DNA from 2 places in the Rhizobium sp. BR 249 genome. Region 1 is predicted to be linked to the other one. Evidence: predicted binding sites of a transcription regulator. Region 1 holds the regulator's gene; the other holds the start of a gene.

Region 1 (7,647 bases):
AGCAGCACGTTCGGATTGCCGCTGGCATTGAGCTTCTTCAGGACGTTCTTCATATCCCAGGGCGCAAGGAACTGGCCCTTCTTGACGTTGACGGCGCGGCCGGTCTTGGCGGCGGCGATGAGAAGGTCGGTCTGGCGGCAGAGGAAGGCCGGGATCTGCAGAACATCGACCACCTTTGCGACCTCGTCGCATTGCTCGGCGGTATGGACGTCGGTCAGGACCGGAAAACCGAATTCCTTCTTCAGGTCGGCAAAGATCTCCATGCCCTTCTCAAGCCCGATGCCGCGTTCTGCCGAAAGCGACGTGCGGTTCGCCTTGTCGAAGGAGCTCTTGTAGATGAGGCCGATGCCGAGCTTTGCGCAAAGCTCCTTCAGCGCGCCGGCCATCATGAAAGCATGATCCCGGCTCTCCATCTGGCAGGGGCCGGCGATCAAGGACAGGCGGCCGGTATTGGAAAAGGTGACCTGGCCGTTGCCTTCGCCAACCTTGACTTCGGAATTGGTATTGGAGCTCATCGTGGTTCCTCGAAGGCGAAGAGCGTGCCCTGACCGGGCGCGGGCTTCACCAGAATGCGATTGTTCTTGCGCGTGTAGGTCACCCCGTTAGCAGCCAAATGCGCTTCTGTCACGGCAAGATCGGCGACATTGAAGAGGATTGCCCGGCCCCGCAGGCCGCGCTCGGCGGATGAGACGGCGATCTCGAAATAGGCCTCAAGCCCTTCCGGCGTCATCAGGCTGATTCTCGCATTCGATGCCGCGATATTGACGCCGAAACCGGTTTTCTCGACTGCCGATTGCGCCGCGGCAAGGCTGACGAAGGCGCCGAAGGCCGCTGGTTCCGGGGCTGAAAGCGCCACCTCGGCAATTCCCGTGACGCCATTGGCATGTTTCTCCAGCGCACCACGATCGGCCGGCAGCGGGTTGATGCGCTGACAGGTGAACAGGAAGAGATCGGGCGCGCGCAGATCGCCCGCAAAGGCCAATTTGAAGCTGCCGACGCTCTCCGAACCATCCGGCATCTTCATCGGCCGGCTGAACTCCAACATCTCGCCGGCGCTCGATCCCCTGGTGGCGAACTTCTTATGATCGAGGGTGGAATTCTCGGTGGCGAAGACGATTGCCGAAAGCCCCTCCTCGCCGCAGCGGAAGCGGAAAGCCTGGTTGCGGGCGGTGAAGACATTGCCTTTCCGCGCCGATGCCTCGCTCTCCTCGACGCTCGCAACGCCGAGCGGCTCCAGATAGGTTTTGTCGGCGAAGAAGACGCAGGCATTTTCCGTTCCAAAGGGATGGCGCGCATCGGCGGCAACGGTGAAACCGAGCTTGCCGAGCCTCTCGCGCGCAAGATCGATATTGACGACCGGCAGCACGACATGATCCAGCGGGTGCGGCTTGGCATGCTCGTTCATCGGTTCCTCTCCCTGAAATGGCAAGAGATGTGCGACAGCGCACTCTCAATTCAAGACTTGCCTGCCAAATCCCGCAAATGAAAATAAAAATCGCAACGAGTTGATGGGAAGTTTTACGGAAATTTAGCTACTTGCGGAACACATATGGAACATATAGTGTCTGTTCTGGATTTGTTTCAATCACGGGGTCTGACGTCGATGCTCACGCGCAAACAACAGGAGCTACTCCTTTTCATTCATGAGCGCATGAAGGAATCCGGCGTTCCACCGTCTTTCGACGAGATGAAGGATGCCTTGGATCTCGCCTCGAAATCCGGCATTCACCGCTTGATCACGGCGCTCGAGGAGCGTGGCTTCATTCGCCGCCTACCGAACCGCGCCCGCGCCCTCGAAGTGATCAAGCTTCCGGAGGCCTACAGCCCCAGCATCCAGCCCCGGCGCGGTTTTTCGCCGAGCGTCATCGAAGGCAGCCTCGGCAAGCCCCAGCCGGTCGCCGCTCCCGCTCCTGCAAAGCCCGTCGCCGACAACGGCAACTCGGTCTCCGTGCCCGTCATGGGCCGCATCGCCGCCGGCGTTCCGATCTCGGCGATCCAGAACAACACCCACGACATCGTGGTTCCGGCCGATATGCTCGGCAATGGTGAACACTATGCGCTGGAGGTCAAAGGCGATTCGATGATCGACGCCGGTATCTTCGATGGCGACACCGTGATCATTCGCAATGGGAGCACCGCCAGCCCTGGCGACATCGTCGTGGCCCTCGTCGACGACGAGGAAGCGACGCTCAAACGCTTCCGCCGCAAAGGCGCTTCCATCGCGCTCGAAGCGGCCAACCCGGCTTACGAAACCCGTATCTTCGGGCCGGATCGCGTCAAGGTTCAGGGCAAGCTCGTCGGCCTCATTCGCCGCTATCATTGACACCGGGCGGGCTGGATTCGGCAAAACTCCCGCTGCGCCAATCATAAGCGCGATGGCGCATCCACGGCCGCGACAGCGTGCTGAATGCGGTGACGGTCTGCGGACCGTCATCCGTAAAGCGCAACTCGACGGAACCGGTCCGGCGCAGCGTCTCGCCAGTGAAGAGCGTCGCGCGTGAACGGCAGCGGTCGAACCGCAGCCGCACCGGCGTCACGACGATATTGCCCACATCGCAGGCCGGGCCGAGATAGGCGGCGTTGTCGATGACGGTTACGACTTTTCCATTTGCCAGCCGCGATATGCACCAGGCCTTCTTAACGCAGGAAAAGCGGTTGGCCTCGCCGTTTGCCGCGGCCGCCTGCATCGCGCTCCTCGCTTCCTCCCGCTGATCCGGGGAAAGCTGCAGACGCCGATCGTCTGCCTCGGGGATAGCGGGGCCATCCAGCATCTTCGGCGAATGATGGGTCGGCAGGACCAGCGCTCTCTGCCACTGATCGAAAATGAAATTCGGCGGCCTTTCGCGAGTGGAGGCCATGGCTGCGGCCTCAACGATCCCGACAAGACCGCCATCCTCCGAAATGACAAGGTCCGGCGAGTGGGCGGATGGAAGAACAAGCAAAACGAGCGTCGAAGCCGTCATGACGGCGGTGCCGATACGGCGCAGGCGCGTGCGCAAGAGCGTCATGAGCAGGAAGCCGGCAACGGCAACAGCGAAGTACCAGCCGGGCAAACGGCCGATCCCGATGCCGCCACCCCAGCCGGAAACCGTCTTTGCGACCGCGATCACCAGGTCGAGGCCAAATCCGACCACCTTCCAGGGCAGTGCGTCCAGACCGAAAGGCATGAGCAGCATTGCCAACAGGCCGGCGGGCATGACGATGAAGGAGATGATGGGTATCGTCGCGAGGTTTGCCGGCAAGCCGTAAGCCGTCAGGCGATGAAAATGCTCGATCGAAAAGAGCGCGGTCGAAAAGCCGCCGATCAACGAAGTTAGGAAGACGCCGGCAAAGAAGCCTCCGACCGCAACGAAGGGCCGAACGATCGGCAGTTTCAGAAAGGCATTTTCACGGACGCGCCGATCCTTCCAGAGCTGATAACCCGATACCAGCGCCAGCGTCGCGGCAAAGGACATCTGGAAGCTCGGACCCAATACCTCGGACGGTGAGATGGCAATGATGACCAGCGCGGACAGCGCGACATTGCGCAGGCTGATCGACGGCCGGTCGAAGAAGACGGCGATCAGCATGACGGCCATCATGATGAAGGCGCGTTCGGCCGAGACGGCGAAGCCGGAGATCAGAAAATAGGCGGTAACGGCGAGCAGCGCGCCGCCGGCGGCGATCTTCTTCGTTGGATAGGCCTGGGCGATACCGGGAAAGAGGCTGAGCAGCATTCGAAAGCCGACGAAGAAGATGCCGGCAGACAACGCCATGTTGAGACCCGATATGGCGATGATATGGGCAAGTCCGGACTGGCGCAGCGCCTCCGTCGTCTCATTCGAGATGGCGCGCCGCTCGTCGGTCACGAGGGCGGCCGCAAACGCACCGGTGTCGCCGGGCAGGACCGATCTTATGCGATCACCGATGCCACTGCGCAGCCGGTAGAGCCATTCGAGCAGCGCTTCCGATGTCGATGCCGCGGCCTGCGGCCCCGCCTGCACATCGACCTTGTCGGGTGCACCATAGAAGTAGCCGTTTGCGCCGATGCCGTCGAAATAGGCGCCGAAGGAGAAATCGTTGAGTTCGGGAAGCGCCGGCCCTGCCGGCGGCGTCAGCCGCGCCCTGCCGGTAATGATGTCGCCGATCTCGAAAGAAGCGTCCGCTCCGCGGGCGATCGCCGTGACACGCTCCGGCGGCCGTTTCAGCGTTGGCGCCTCGGTGGCGGTGACGGCAAGAATGTAGCGCCATCGCCCGCGATCGTCGCCCTCACGCCGCTCGACACGGCCGGTTATCGTCGTCGTCACGGCGGAATCAAGAATTACGGTCGAGGCTCGCCAGGTCTCGAACTGCGCCGAAAGCATGCCGCAGACCACAAGTGCGAGCGCCAGCAGCGTTGCCCGCAAGACCGTCCTGCCGCTGCCGATGACGGGGATGGCGACCATCAGCACCGACAGGCAGATCAGCGACGTAACAATCGGAAAATCCGATGCCGCGAGAAACCAGAAGGCGGCTCCCGAGCCGAGGAAGACCGGTGAGAACAGCAGTAGTCCTCCGTGGTCCGCCTCTTCGCCCAACATGCGGAGGCCGGCACGCAACGCTCGTCGAGCCGCGCCCGGCAGCCGATGGCGCAATGGCGTCGCCGACTGCGTCCTTGCCGGCCGCACCGCAGATGGCGCAAAACCCGAGGCATCGGCGGCTCCAGCGCCTGTTTCCGGCCGCAATTCGACTGTCCTCAACCCCTGCATGCACCGCCCGAAAACCACCCGCCAAGGCAGCCAGAATGCAGCCTCCCATCAAATCCTGCAAGGATAATCGATTGAAATACGAGGGAAAATCGCGAACACCAAAAGACCAGTCGAATCATCGGCTTCCGCTATGCACGCCGCTCATCGCTGCAGTGCCTAAAAGGTGATGCCGCAATGCACAAAATGCCATCACGGTAACTTGGCATTAGCTTCGCGATCATATAGCTATCGATGAGGACGCTTAACCCCTATGGCGCTTTTATGGCGCTACCGACATTTCGGAGGATCAGCATGACGGATCAAAGCGCTACAATAAAAATCGGTGACAAATCAGTCGACCTGGCCGTTAAAAGCGGCACGATCGGCCCCAGCGTCATCGATATCGGTGCACTCTACAAGAACACCGCCTCCTTCACGTACGATCCGGGTTTCACCTCGACCGCATCCTGTGAATCGAAGATCACCTACATCGACGGCGACGAAGGTGTCCTGCTGCACCGCGGCTATCCGATCGAGCAGCTCGCCGAACACGGCGACTTCCTGGAAGTCTGCTACCTGCTTCTCTACGGCGAACTGCCGACGGCCGCGCAGAAGAAGGATTTCGATTATCGCGTCACGCACCACACCATGGTGCATGAGCAGATGAGCCGCTTCTTCACCGGCTTCCGCCGCGATGCGCATCCGATGGCCGTCATGTGCGGCTGCGTCGGCGCACTGTCGGCCTTCTATCATGACTCCACAGACATCACCGATCCGCACCAACGCATGGTCGCCAGCCTGCGCATGATCGCCAAGATGCCGACGCTTGCCGCCATGGCCTACAAATACCATATCGGCCAGCCCTTCGTTTACCCGAAGAACGACCTCGACTATGCGTCGAACTTCCTGCGCATGTGCTTTGCCGTTCCGTGCGAAGAATATGTCGTCAATCCGGTTCTGTCGCGCGCCATGGACCGTATCTTCATCCTGCATGCCGACCACGAGCAGAACGCTTCGACCTCGACCGTCCGCCTCGCCGGTTCGTCGGGCGCCAACCCGTTCGCCTGCATCGCTGCCGGCATCGCCTGCCTCTGGGGTCCCGCTCACGGCGGCGCCAACGAAGCAGCGCTCAACATGTTGACGGAAATCGGCACGGTCGATCACATTCCGGAATATATCGCCCGCGCCAAGGACAAGAACGACCCGTTCCGTCTGATGGGCTTCGGTCACCGCGTCTACAAGAACTACGATCCGCGCGCCAAGATCATGCAGAAGACGACGCATGAAGTGCTCGGCGAACTCGGCATCAAGGACGATCCGTTGCTCGAAGTGGCGATGGAGCTGGAGCGCATCGCGCTCACCGACGAATATTTCATCGAAAAGAAGCTCTATCCGAACATCGACTTCTACTCCGGCATCACGCTGAAGGCGCTGGGCTTCCCCACGACCATGTTCACCGTGCTCTTCGCGCTCGCCCGCACCGTCGGCTGGATCGCGCAGTGGAACGAGATGATCGAAGATCCGGAACAGCGCATCGGCCGTCCGCGCCAGCTCTATGTCGGCGAACCGAAGCGCGACTACATCCCGGTTTCGAAGCGCTAAAAGCTGCAACAAGACAAAAAGAAAACCCGGTCAGAAATGGCCGGGTTTTTTATTTGCGAGAACATCGAGCAATATCTTAGCCGCGTGCTCTCCTGGCGGTCTTTCCGTCTGCATTCGCTGCCAGATGAGCTCGTAGCCTTCCTTCATCGCCTTGAGCTGATAGGTGTCGGCTGACAACCTTTCCATCCAGCGTGCAAGGCTTGCGCCGCGAACGACATCGTTCAGATATTCCGGCACGACCGGGTAGTCGGCGATCAGATTCGGCAACGCGCCGGTCCAGGTCTTGATGCTCGACGTCAGCATCCGCATGATCCAGTCGACCTTATAGGCCGAGACGACGGGAACATCGGCAAGCGCCAATTCGAGAATGACCGTTCCGGACGCCGCCATGGCTGCATCGGCTTCCGCGAAGGCCTTCCATTTCGCTCCCGCGCCGACAACGATCTCCGGCTGCACCGCCCATCCCGCCGTCATTTCGCGAACGAGCGCCTGCCTGTGTGGCACGGTCGGCAGAATAAAGCGCATAGAGCCGTTGCGGGCGACAAGCTCGTTCGTTGCGGCCTCGAAGTAAGGCAGGAGTTTCTTGATCTCGGAGGAACGCGAGCCGGGAAGAAGAAGGATCGGGCCATTGCCGGGCTGCCTGCCGGCGCGCAGGCGACGGGTCTCAAGCAACGCAGGCTCGGCAGTCAGGCGATGCCCGACATAGGTCGTTGCCGGTCCGCCGAGCGCACGCATCACTGCCGGCTCGAAGGGCAGAACGGCGAGCACGTGATCGACATAGCCAAGCATGCGCGTCGCGCGATATTCCTTCCAGGCCCAGACGCTTGGACAGACATAGTTGACGACAGGCAGATCGGGCAGCGCGGTACGCACGCGCTTGGCCACGCGATGGGTGAAATCCGGGCTGTCGATAATGAGCAGGATATCCGGCCTGGCCTCGATGATATCAGCCGTCGTCCTGCGGATCAGGGTGAACAGCCTCGGCAGCCGGCTCAGCACCTGGGTGATGCCCATGATCGACAGCTCGGAAAAATCAAACAGGGATTTCAAGCCTTCGGCCTGCAGCCCCTCGCCGCCGACGCCGACGAGCTCCACCGGTCCGGCATGAATGCGCTTGAGCGCGGCGATGAGATCGGCGCCGAGCAGATCACCCGAGACCTCGCCGGCGATGACGGCGATCTTCAGCGGCACGCCACTCATTCGAGCCCCCATGCCGGCAGGCCGCGATCGATGCCGCAGACGAAAAGCCCGGCCTCATCGGCAGCCTTGATGACGGCGGCGCGATCGAGCACCAGCGACCGCCCGGCCTCGACGGCGATGCCTGCAAGACCGGCTTTGC
Region 2 (7,647 bases), on a different contig from region 1:
AGCTCATCGGCATCTGCCATCGCATCATCGTCTTCTCCGACGGCAAGATATCAGGTGAAATAGTCCGGGAAGATTTCGACGAGAGCAGGATCCTTTCGCTCGCCTACAAGGAGTACAGCCGTGTCCGCCAGCATTGAAAAACAGACCGAGGCGAAAGAGATGGGCTTCTGGGACAAGCTCATCCGCATCTCGATGAAGGAAGCGGGCGTCGCCATTGCCCTCATCCTGATCCTGGCGTTTTTCTCGGCGACGGCGCCCTATTTCGCCACGCCGGAGAACTTTCTGAAGATCTTCGTGCAGATCGCCATCAACACCGTGCTTGCCGCCGGCATGACCTTCGTCATCCTCGTCGGCGGCATCGATCTTTCGGTCGGCTCGCTGCTTGCCCTTTGCACGGTGATCGGCGCGACGATCATGATCAATCCGGCGCTTTCGCCATGGCAGGCAATCGTTCTCGCCTGCCTCGCGTCGATGGGCACGGGTGCCGCCCTTGGCGCCATCAACGGCTGGATCTGCGAGAAGTGGAAGCTGCCGTCCTTCATCGTCACTCTCGGCATGCTGAACGTCGCGAGCGGCCTGGCGCGCGTGGTCAGCGATAACTCCACGATCACCGGCCTGCCGCAGCCTTTCGTCGATTTCGGCAACCTGATCTTCTGGGGCATCTTCCCCTCGATCTTCCTGATTGCCATCGTCGTCGTCCTCATCGGCTGGTTCGTGCTGCGCTATACCGTCTTCGGCCGTTTCGTCTTCGCGATCGGCACCAATGAAGAGGCCGTGCGGCTGTCAGGCCATGCGCCGAAAAAATACAAGATCGCGGTCTTCACGATCTCCGGCTTGACCGCCGGCATCGCAGCCATGGTCTATCTGCTCCGCCTCAATGTCGGCAGCCCGGTCGCCGGCATCGGCTACGAGCTGAATGCCATCGCCGCCGTCATCATCGGCGGCACCAGCCTCTCCGGCGGCAAGGGCTCGATCATCGGCACGCTGGTGGGTGCCTGCATTCTGCAGGTGCTGTCGACGGGATTGCAGCTGCTCGGTGCCGACGACAACATCAAGCCGATCGTCATAGGTGCGGTCATCGTGCTCGCCGTCATTCTCGACAGCTATCGCGGCCGGCTGATGCGCATCCTCGAAACGCGTTGATCCGCAGATGCGAGCATGGATAACGGCCGATCGGAAGCCCCGATTGGCCGTTGCGTTTGATATCTCGCCGACCTACATCTGTCCGGCATTCAGCGAGGGACGGAAATGGCCAAGATCACCAATGTAGCGGTCCAGATGGACCATGTCGCCGGCATTAATATCGCAGGCGATTCCACCTTCGCCATGAGCCTGGAAGCCCAGGCGCGCGGCTACAGGCTGTTCCACTATACGCCCGAGCGGCTGAGCTTCCGTGACGGCAAGCTCTTTGCCACCGTCGAGCCGATGGTGCTGCGCGACGTCAAGGGCGATCACTTCGAGCTTGGCGCGCCGGAGCGCGTCGATCTCTCGACCATGGATGTCGTGCTGCTGCGCCAGGATCCGCCCTTCGACATGGCCTATATCACCTCGACGCATCTGCTCGAGCGCATCCACCCGAAGACGCTCGTCGTCAACGATCCGGCCTGGGTGCGCAATTCGCCGGAGAAGATCTTCGTCACCGAATTTTCCGACCTGATGCCGAAGACGCTGATCACCAAGGACCCGGCCGAAATCCGCCGCTTCCGCGACGAGATGGGCGATATCATCCTGAAGCCGCTTTACGGCAATGGCGGCGCCGGCGTCTTCCACTCGACCCGCGACGACCGCAACCTTTCCTCGCTGCTCGAAATGTTCGGCCAGCTCTTCCGCGAGCCCTTCATCGCCCAGCAATATCTGCCCGACGTGCGCAAGGGCGACAAGCGCATCATCCTGGTCGACGGCGAATTCGCCGGCGCGATCAACCGCGTACCGGCCGAGCACGACAGCCGCTCCAACATGCATGTCGGCGGCCGCGCCGAGGCGACCGAGCTGACGCCGCGCGAAAAGGAGATCTGCGCCCGCATCGGCCCGGCGTTGCGCGAGCGCGGCTTCCTGCTCGTCGGCATCGATGTGATCGGCGATTACATGACCGAGATCAACGTCACTTCGCCGACGGGTATCCGCGAGGTCAGGAAGTTCGGCGGCGCCGATATCGCAGCCTTGCTTTGGGATGCGATCGAGCGCAAGCGCGGCTGAGATCGCGGCCTTTACCCGCCCGCTTCGCTGCCGTGGCCGGATACAACCGCGTCACGGCGACTGCTCCGAATATGTTCTTTTATCGTTCTTGTTTTATTCCATTTTCCATGCAAGATTGCAACCGCTGGCCTTAAGGCCGCAGGGCGGTAAGTAAAAGTTTGCAGGGGCAAGGGGTAGGCGGATGGTCGCGCGCGTCAGTACGGTCGCATTTCAGGGTATCGAAGGCGTGCCGGTCGAGGTCCAGGTCATGATCGCGCCCGGCAAGGTGGGAATGCAGATCGTTGGCCTGCCCGACAAGGCGGTGGCCGAAAGCCGCGAGCGCGTGCAGGCCGCCCTTCACGCCTCCGGCCTGGCGCTGCCGGCCAAGCGGGTGACCGTCAATCTGGCGCCCGCCGATTTGCCGAAAGAGGGCTCGCATTTCGATCTCCCGATCGCACTCGCGCTGATGGCGGCCCTCGGCGCCATACCCGCCGATGCGCTGTCGGATTTTGTCGTCGTCGGCGAGCTCAATCTCGATGGAACGATCGCCGCCATTGCTGGCGCGCTGCCGGCCGCCATCGGCGCCAATGCGCTCGGCAAGGGGCTGATCTGCCCGGCCGAAAGCGGCGCGGAAGCCGCCTGGGCGGGTGCCGATGTCGATATTCTCGCGCCCCGCAGCCTGATCGCCCTTGCCAATCATTTCCGCGGCACGCAGGTACTGTCTAGGCCGGAGCCGTCGATCCGCGCCAATGCCGCCAACCTGCCTGATCTTGCCGAGATCAAGGGCCAGGAAAGCGCCAAGCGCGCCCTCGAAGTCGCGGCCGCCGGCGGTCATAATCTTCTGATGGTCGGTCCTCCCGGTTCCGGCAAGTCGATGCTGGCATCCCGGTTGCCATCGATCCTGCCGCCGCTTTCGCCCGCCGAGTTGCTGGAAGTTTCGATGGTCCATTCCATCGCCGGCCAGCTCACCGGCGGCAAGCTTTCCGACCGCCGTCCCTTCCGCACCCCGCATCATTCCGCCACCATGGCTGCCCTTGTCGGCGGCGGGTTGCGCGCCCGTCCGGGCGAGGCTTCGCTTGCTCATCATGGCGTGCTTTTCCTCGATGAGTTTCCCGAATTCACGCCGCAGGCGCTCGATGCGCTGCGCCAGCCGCTCGAAGGCGGGGAATGCGTCATCGCGCGGGCCAATCACCGCGTCTCCTATCCCGCCAAATTCCAGCTGATCGCGGCGATGAACCCCTGCCGCTGCGGCATGGCGGGCGAGCCCGGCCATACCTGCGCCCGCGGCCCGCGCTGCATGAGCGATTACCAGGCCCGTATCTCCGGCCCGCTGATGGACCGCATCGATATCCGCATCGACGTGCCCGCCGTCTCCGCCGCCGATCTCATCCGCCCGATGGCGGCCGAAGCCAGCGCCGACGTCGCCCGCCGCGTCGCCCGCGCCCGCGAAGTCCAGCAGGAGCGCTTCGAAAGCGCCGGTGCAAAGGGCATCGGCACCAACGCCCGCTGCTCCACTGCGATGATCGAAAAACTCGCCGAACCCGACGCCGGCGGCCTGCAACTGCTGCGCGACGCCGCCGAGAAAATGAAATTCTCCGCCCGCGGCTACCACCGCGTCCTCAAGGTCGCCCGCACGCTTGCCGATCTTGATGATAAGCCGACGGTTGGCCGTATGCATTTGGCTGAGGCGATCTCCTATCGTATTGCAGGAGAGAGATTGACGGCTGCGGCGTGAGAGAAAGCGGCGCTGAAGCGCCTACCCGCCAAGGCCTGAAGTTTTCAGCGCTGCCGAGAGAGTGCCCGTTGCTGGCGCCGCCAGCAATGCGAGTGATTGTCAATCTTACGCGTCGATCAGTCGGAGCAGGGTTCGCATGATTAAGCGGTGGCGGCATTGCTAGGCGCCAATAAATATTAGGTTGTCAACTTTTGGCTCAGAGACGAAATAAACCTGTCAAAGTCGTGGCTGCCTGCCACCTGTGTGGTGAAGTAAAGAAGCTTTGCGACGCTCATTTGTTTCCAAACGGCTTGCGCAAGTTCGTTACCGATGACCCGAGAAATCCTGCATTTCACTTTCTCGATGTGAACCATCGAGAAAACGATAGAGAGCGCAATACTCTCTTCTTCGATCCCGGTATATTGTGCTCGGATTGCGACAGAGCACTGGGGCCATATGACGCGGCATTAATCAAGTTTGTGGAGGCGTGGATTGGGTGCCATTACCGACAGCTGCAAGAGCCGCCCTCCGAAAAATACCGAGGAATTTGGTTGCCCTTTGATGCAGCAAAGCTGCGGCTGGCTATCCTGATCTGCATATACCGGTTCGTTATCTCTCCGCGACACCCAAAAATTGCTCTCGATCCATATCGTCATGCCCTGCTTGAAGCGAGCATTCATGCACTGGGGAGGTTCGGTCGTGATCCTACTGGTGTAATGATCCTCGGGTATTATCGGCACTGGATGACTGACGGCTCATTGAGCATTGATGTTACGGAGATAGGTAGACCTCATCCGGCGGGGCACGACGATGGCTTCGTTATCGAATTGTTTGGGCTCTCGATCTTCGTAGATATGACAGGTGCTCGTAGCTTTCCTCGCCAGTTTTACCTTGGCGAAGATCGAAGCGAGGGCGACAAGGTGCACATGCATATAACGTCCGTCGAGAACGGCACTGCGACCTTCAAGCACTTCCTTGATGTGCTGAAGTTTGGTGGCTTTCAGCGACTCCTTGGTAAATAGCCCGAGTGACCGGTAGAGGGGCTTTCAATCCACGACGCCAATGCGAAGCAGTAGCCAAGAGGAGCAGATCGCACAAGAAAACAAGTTACGATAGGTGATTTCGTATGCGATGAGCGCCTGACCGCCGCGGCCCAACAAGACGGGGCGCCGAAGCGCCCCGATATCTGGAAAGATGAATGACCGGGACCATTCCCAGCCAGCATCCCGCCTCAGTTCCCCAGCCCCTCAAACAGCGCGGTCGACAAATACCGCTCCGCAAAGGACGGGATGATGATGACGATATTCTTCCCTGCATTCTCCGGCCGGCTGCCGACCTTGATCGCAGCCGTTAGCGCCGCACCCGAGGAAATCCCCACCGGCACGCCTTCGAGCCGTGCGATGAGGCGCGCCTGCTGAAAGGCTTCGTCATTGGTCACGGTGACGACTTCGTCATAGATGCCGGTGTCGAGGATCTTCGGCGCGAAGCCGGCGCCGATACCCTGGATCTTGTGCGGGCCGGGGTTGCCGCCGGAGAGGATGGGTGAATCGGCAGGCTCGACGGCGATGATCTGGATCTCGGGTTTGCGGCTTTTCAGCACCTGGCCGACGCCGGTGATCGTGCCGCCGGTGCCGATGCCGGAGACGACGATATCGACGGTGCCGTCCGTATCGTTCCAGATTTCCTCGGCCGTCGTCTGGCGGTGGATCTCGGGGTTCGCGGGATTTTCGAACTGCTGCGGGATGATCGCGTCGGGAAGGGAGGCGGCCAGCTCTTCGGCCTTGGCGATGGCGCCCTTCATGCCCTTCGGGCCTTCGGTCAGCACCAGTTCGGCGCCGAGCAGCACCAGCATCTTACGGCGCTCGACCGACATCGTCTCCGGCATGGTGAGGATCAGTCGGTAGCCCTTGGCGGCGGCTGCGAAGGCGAGTGCGATGCCCGTATTGCCCGACGTCGGCTCGATCAGCACCGTTTTGCCAGGCGTGATCTTGCCCTGTGCTTCGAGGCTTTCTATCATCGCCACGCCGATGCGGTCTTTCACGGAAGCGATCGGGTTGAAGAATTCGAGCTTGCCGATCAGGTTTGCCACGACGCCCTTTTCCCGCGCCAGCTTGTCGAAGCGCACGAGCGGCGTGTTGCCGATGGTTTCGGTGATCGAGGAATAGATGCGGCCGCGGCCGGGCTTGTGCGACATGGTGCTCTCCCTTTGCAATACGGTTCTGAAATCGGGAGGAGAATAGGGTCAAAAGCCGAATGAGGCCAGACCGCGTTCACGTCAGGGGCGCGGGCTGCGGAGAAAAAAACCTTTGAAAACCGTTTCTTGCCGAATGTTTATTTCAGGCCGCCCGCGTGGCGATGAAGGCGGCCGTGCCGGCGAGGATGCCGGCCGCCACCCGGTTCAGCGCCTGCAAGGCGCGCGGCTTCTTGAGCATCGTGCGGGCGCGTGAGGCAAGCAGCATATAGGGCACGAGCACGACGATCAGCACCACGAAGGTCGCGGCAAGCAGCATCGCATAATCGCCGAGCCCGATATTGCCGATATCGATCAGCGTCGGCGCCAGGGCGACGTAAAAGAGCATCGTCTTCGGATTGCCGAGTGTCACCAGCAGGCCGGAAAGGAAGGACATGCCGATATTGGTGGATTTTCCCGCCGCAATGTCATGCGGCAGCAGTCCCGCCGTCCAGAGTTTCCAGGCGATATAGCCGAGATAGAGGGCGCCGGCGATCTTGATGGCGATGAACACCTCGACGAAGGTCTGCGCCACGAAGGCAAGGCCGAGAATGACCGCCGTGAGATAGATCATGTCGCCGAGCACCAGGCCGAGGCCCATGAAGAAGGTCTCGCGAAAATTCGAGCCAAGCGCGCGGGCGACGATCGCCGTGATCCCCGGTCCGGGAATGGCTGCGGCGATGAACAGCGCTCCGGCATAGGCAAGCAAGGCGGTCAGGCTCATCTTCATATCCACGAGGTTCGCGTGGATTTCTCTATAAGCAGGCGTCGTGGCATTCATCAATGCCGTGGCGCTGATCGGTCCATAACCATCAGGAATGGGTTGGCGGAACCAAATTCGATGCGACATGCCTGGCTCAGTTCTGAAGCGCCCGGGGCCGCAGCCAGCGTGGCGTCCAGCCGAGATTCATGCCGGCGGCGGCAAGCAGGATGGTGGCGGCGCCTAATATCTGGATCGGCTGCAGCGTGTGGCCGAAAGCCAGCCGGTCGACGACGATCGCGGCGATCGGATAGAGGAAGGAGAGGGCGCCTGTGAGATGCGTCGGCAGCCTCTGGATCGCGCCATAGAGCAGCACATACATCAGCCCGGTATGGACGACGCCGATGGTAATGAGGATCGCCCAGCCCCCCATATCGGCAGGCGGATGGGAAAAATCGGTCATCGGCGCCAGCATCAGCATTCCGGTCGCAACCTGGATGAGCGCGATCAGGTGCGGCGGCGTGCCTTTCAGCCATTTCGCCGCCAGCGCCGCGAGTGCGTAGAAGAAGGCCGCACCAAGCGCCATCAGGATGCCGAGGCCGTAGCCGTCGAACGCATCGCCGCCCGCACCGGGCTTCGCCTGCACGATCGCCGTCATCCCGGCGAAGGCGAGCGCCAGCCAGAACAGCTTGGCGGCGGTGATCTTCTCGCCGAGAAAAAGCGCGCCGAGCACGAGCAGCATGAAGGGCTGGGTATTGTAGACGGTCGTGGCGACCGAGATCGTCGCATGCGAATAGGAGGCGAAGAGCAGCAGCCAGTTGACCACGA

The links. The regulator LexA, encoded in region 1, represses DNA repair genes until DNA is damaged. The targets are predictions, from matches to a motif close to TGTTCNNNNTGTGTTCNG.
Region 2: the regulator LexA is predicted to act here: its motif matches at 2,258-2,275, upstream of QD408_RS01185 (YifB family Mg chelatase-like AAA ATPase).

Annotation. Positions count from the first base shown of each region.
Region 1 is NZ_JARWKX010000022.1:36,722-44,368, forward strand. Features, by position in the region: gene kdsA (3-deoxy-8-phosphooctulonate synthase) at 1-515, opposite strand, end outside; gene QD408_RS20030 (VOC family protein) at 512-1,405, opposite strand; gene lexA (transcriptional repressor LexA) at 1,604-2,323, shown strand; gene QD408_RS20040 (ComEC/Rec2 family competence protein) at 2,304-4,727, opposite strand; gene gltA (citrate synthase) at 5,019-6,308, shown strand; gene lpxB (lipid-A-disaccharide synthase) at 6,339-7,508, opposite strand; gene QD408_RS20055 (LpxI family protein) at 7,505-7,647, opposite strand, start outside.
Region 2 is NZ_JARWKX010000001.1:238,544-246,190, reverse strand. Features, by position in the region: gene QD408_RS01200 (sugar ABC transporter ATP-binding protein) at 1-137, shown strand, start outside; gene QD408_RS01195 (ABC transporter permease) at 121-1,143, shown strand; gene gshB (glutathione synthase) at 1,249-2,196, shown strand; gene QD408_RS01185 (YifB family Mg chelatase-like AAA ATPase) at 2,378-3,910, shown strand; gene QD408_RS01180 (hypothetical protein) at 4,102-4,911, shown strand; gene cysK (cysteine synthase A) at 5,121-6,083, opposite strand; gene QD408_RS01170 (LysE family translocator) at 6,226-6,843, opposite strand; gene QD408_RS01165 (DMT family transporter) at 6,977-7,647, opposite strand, start outside.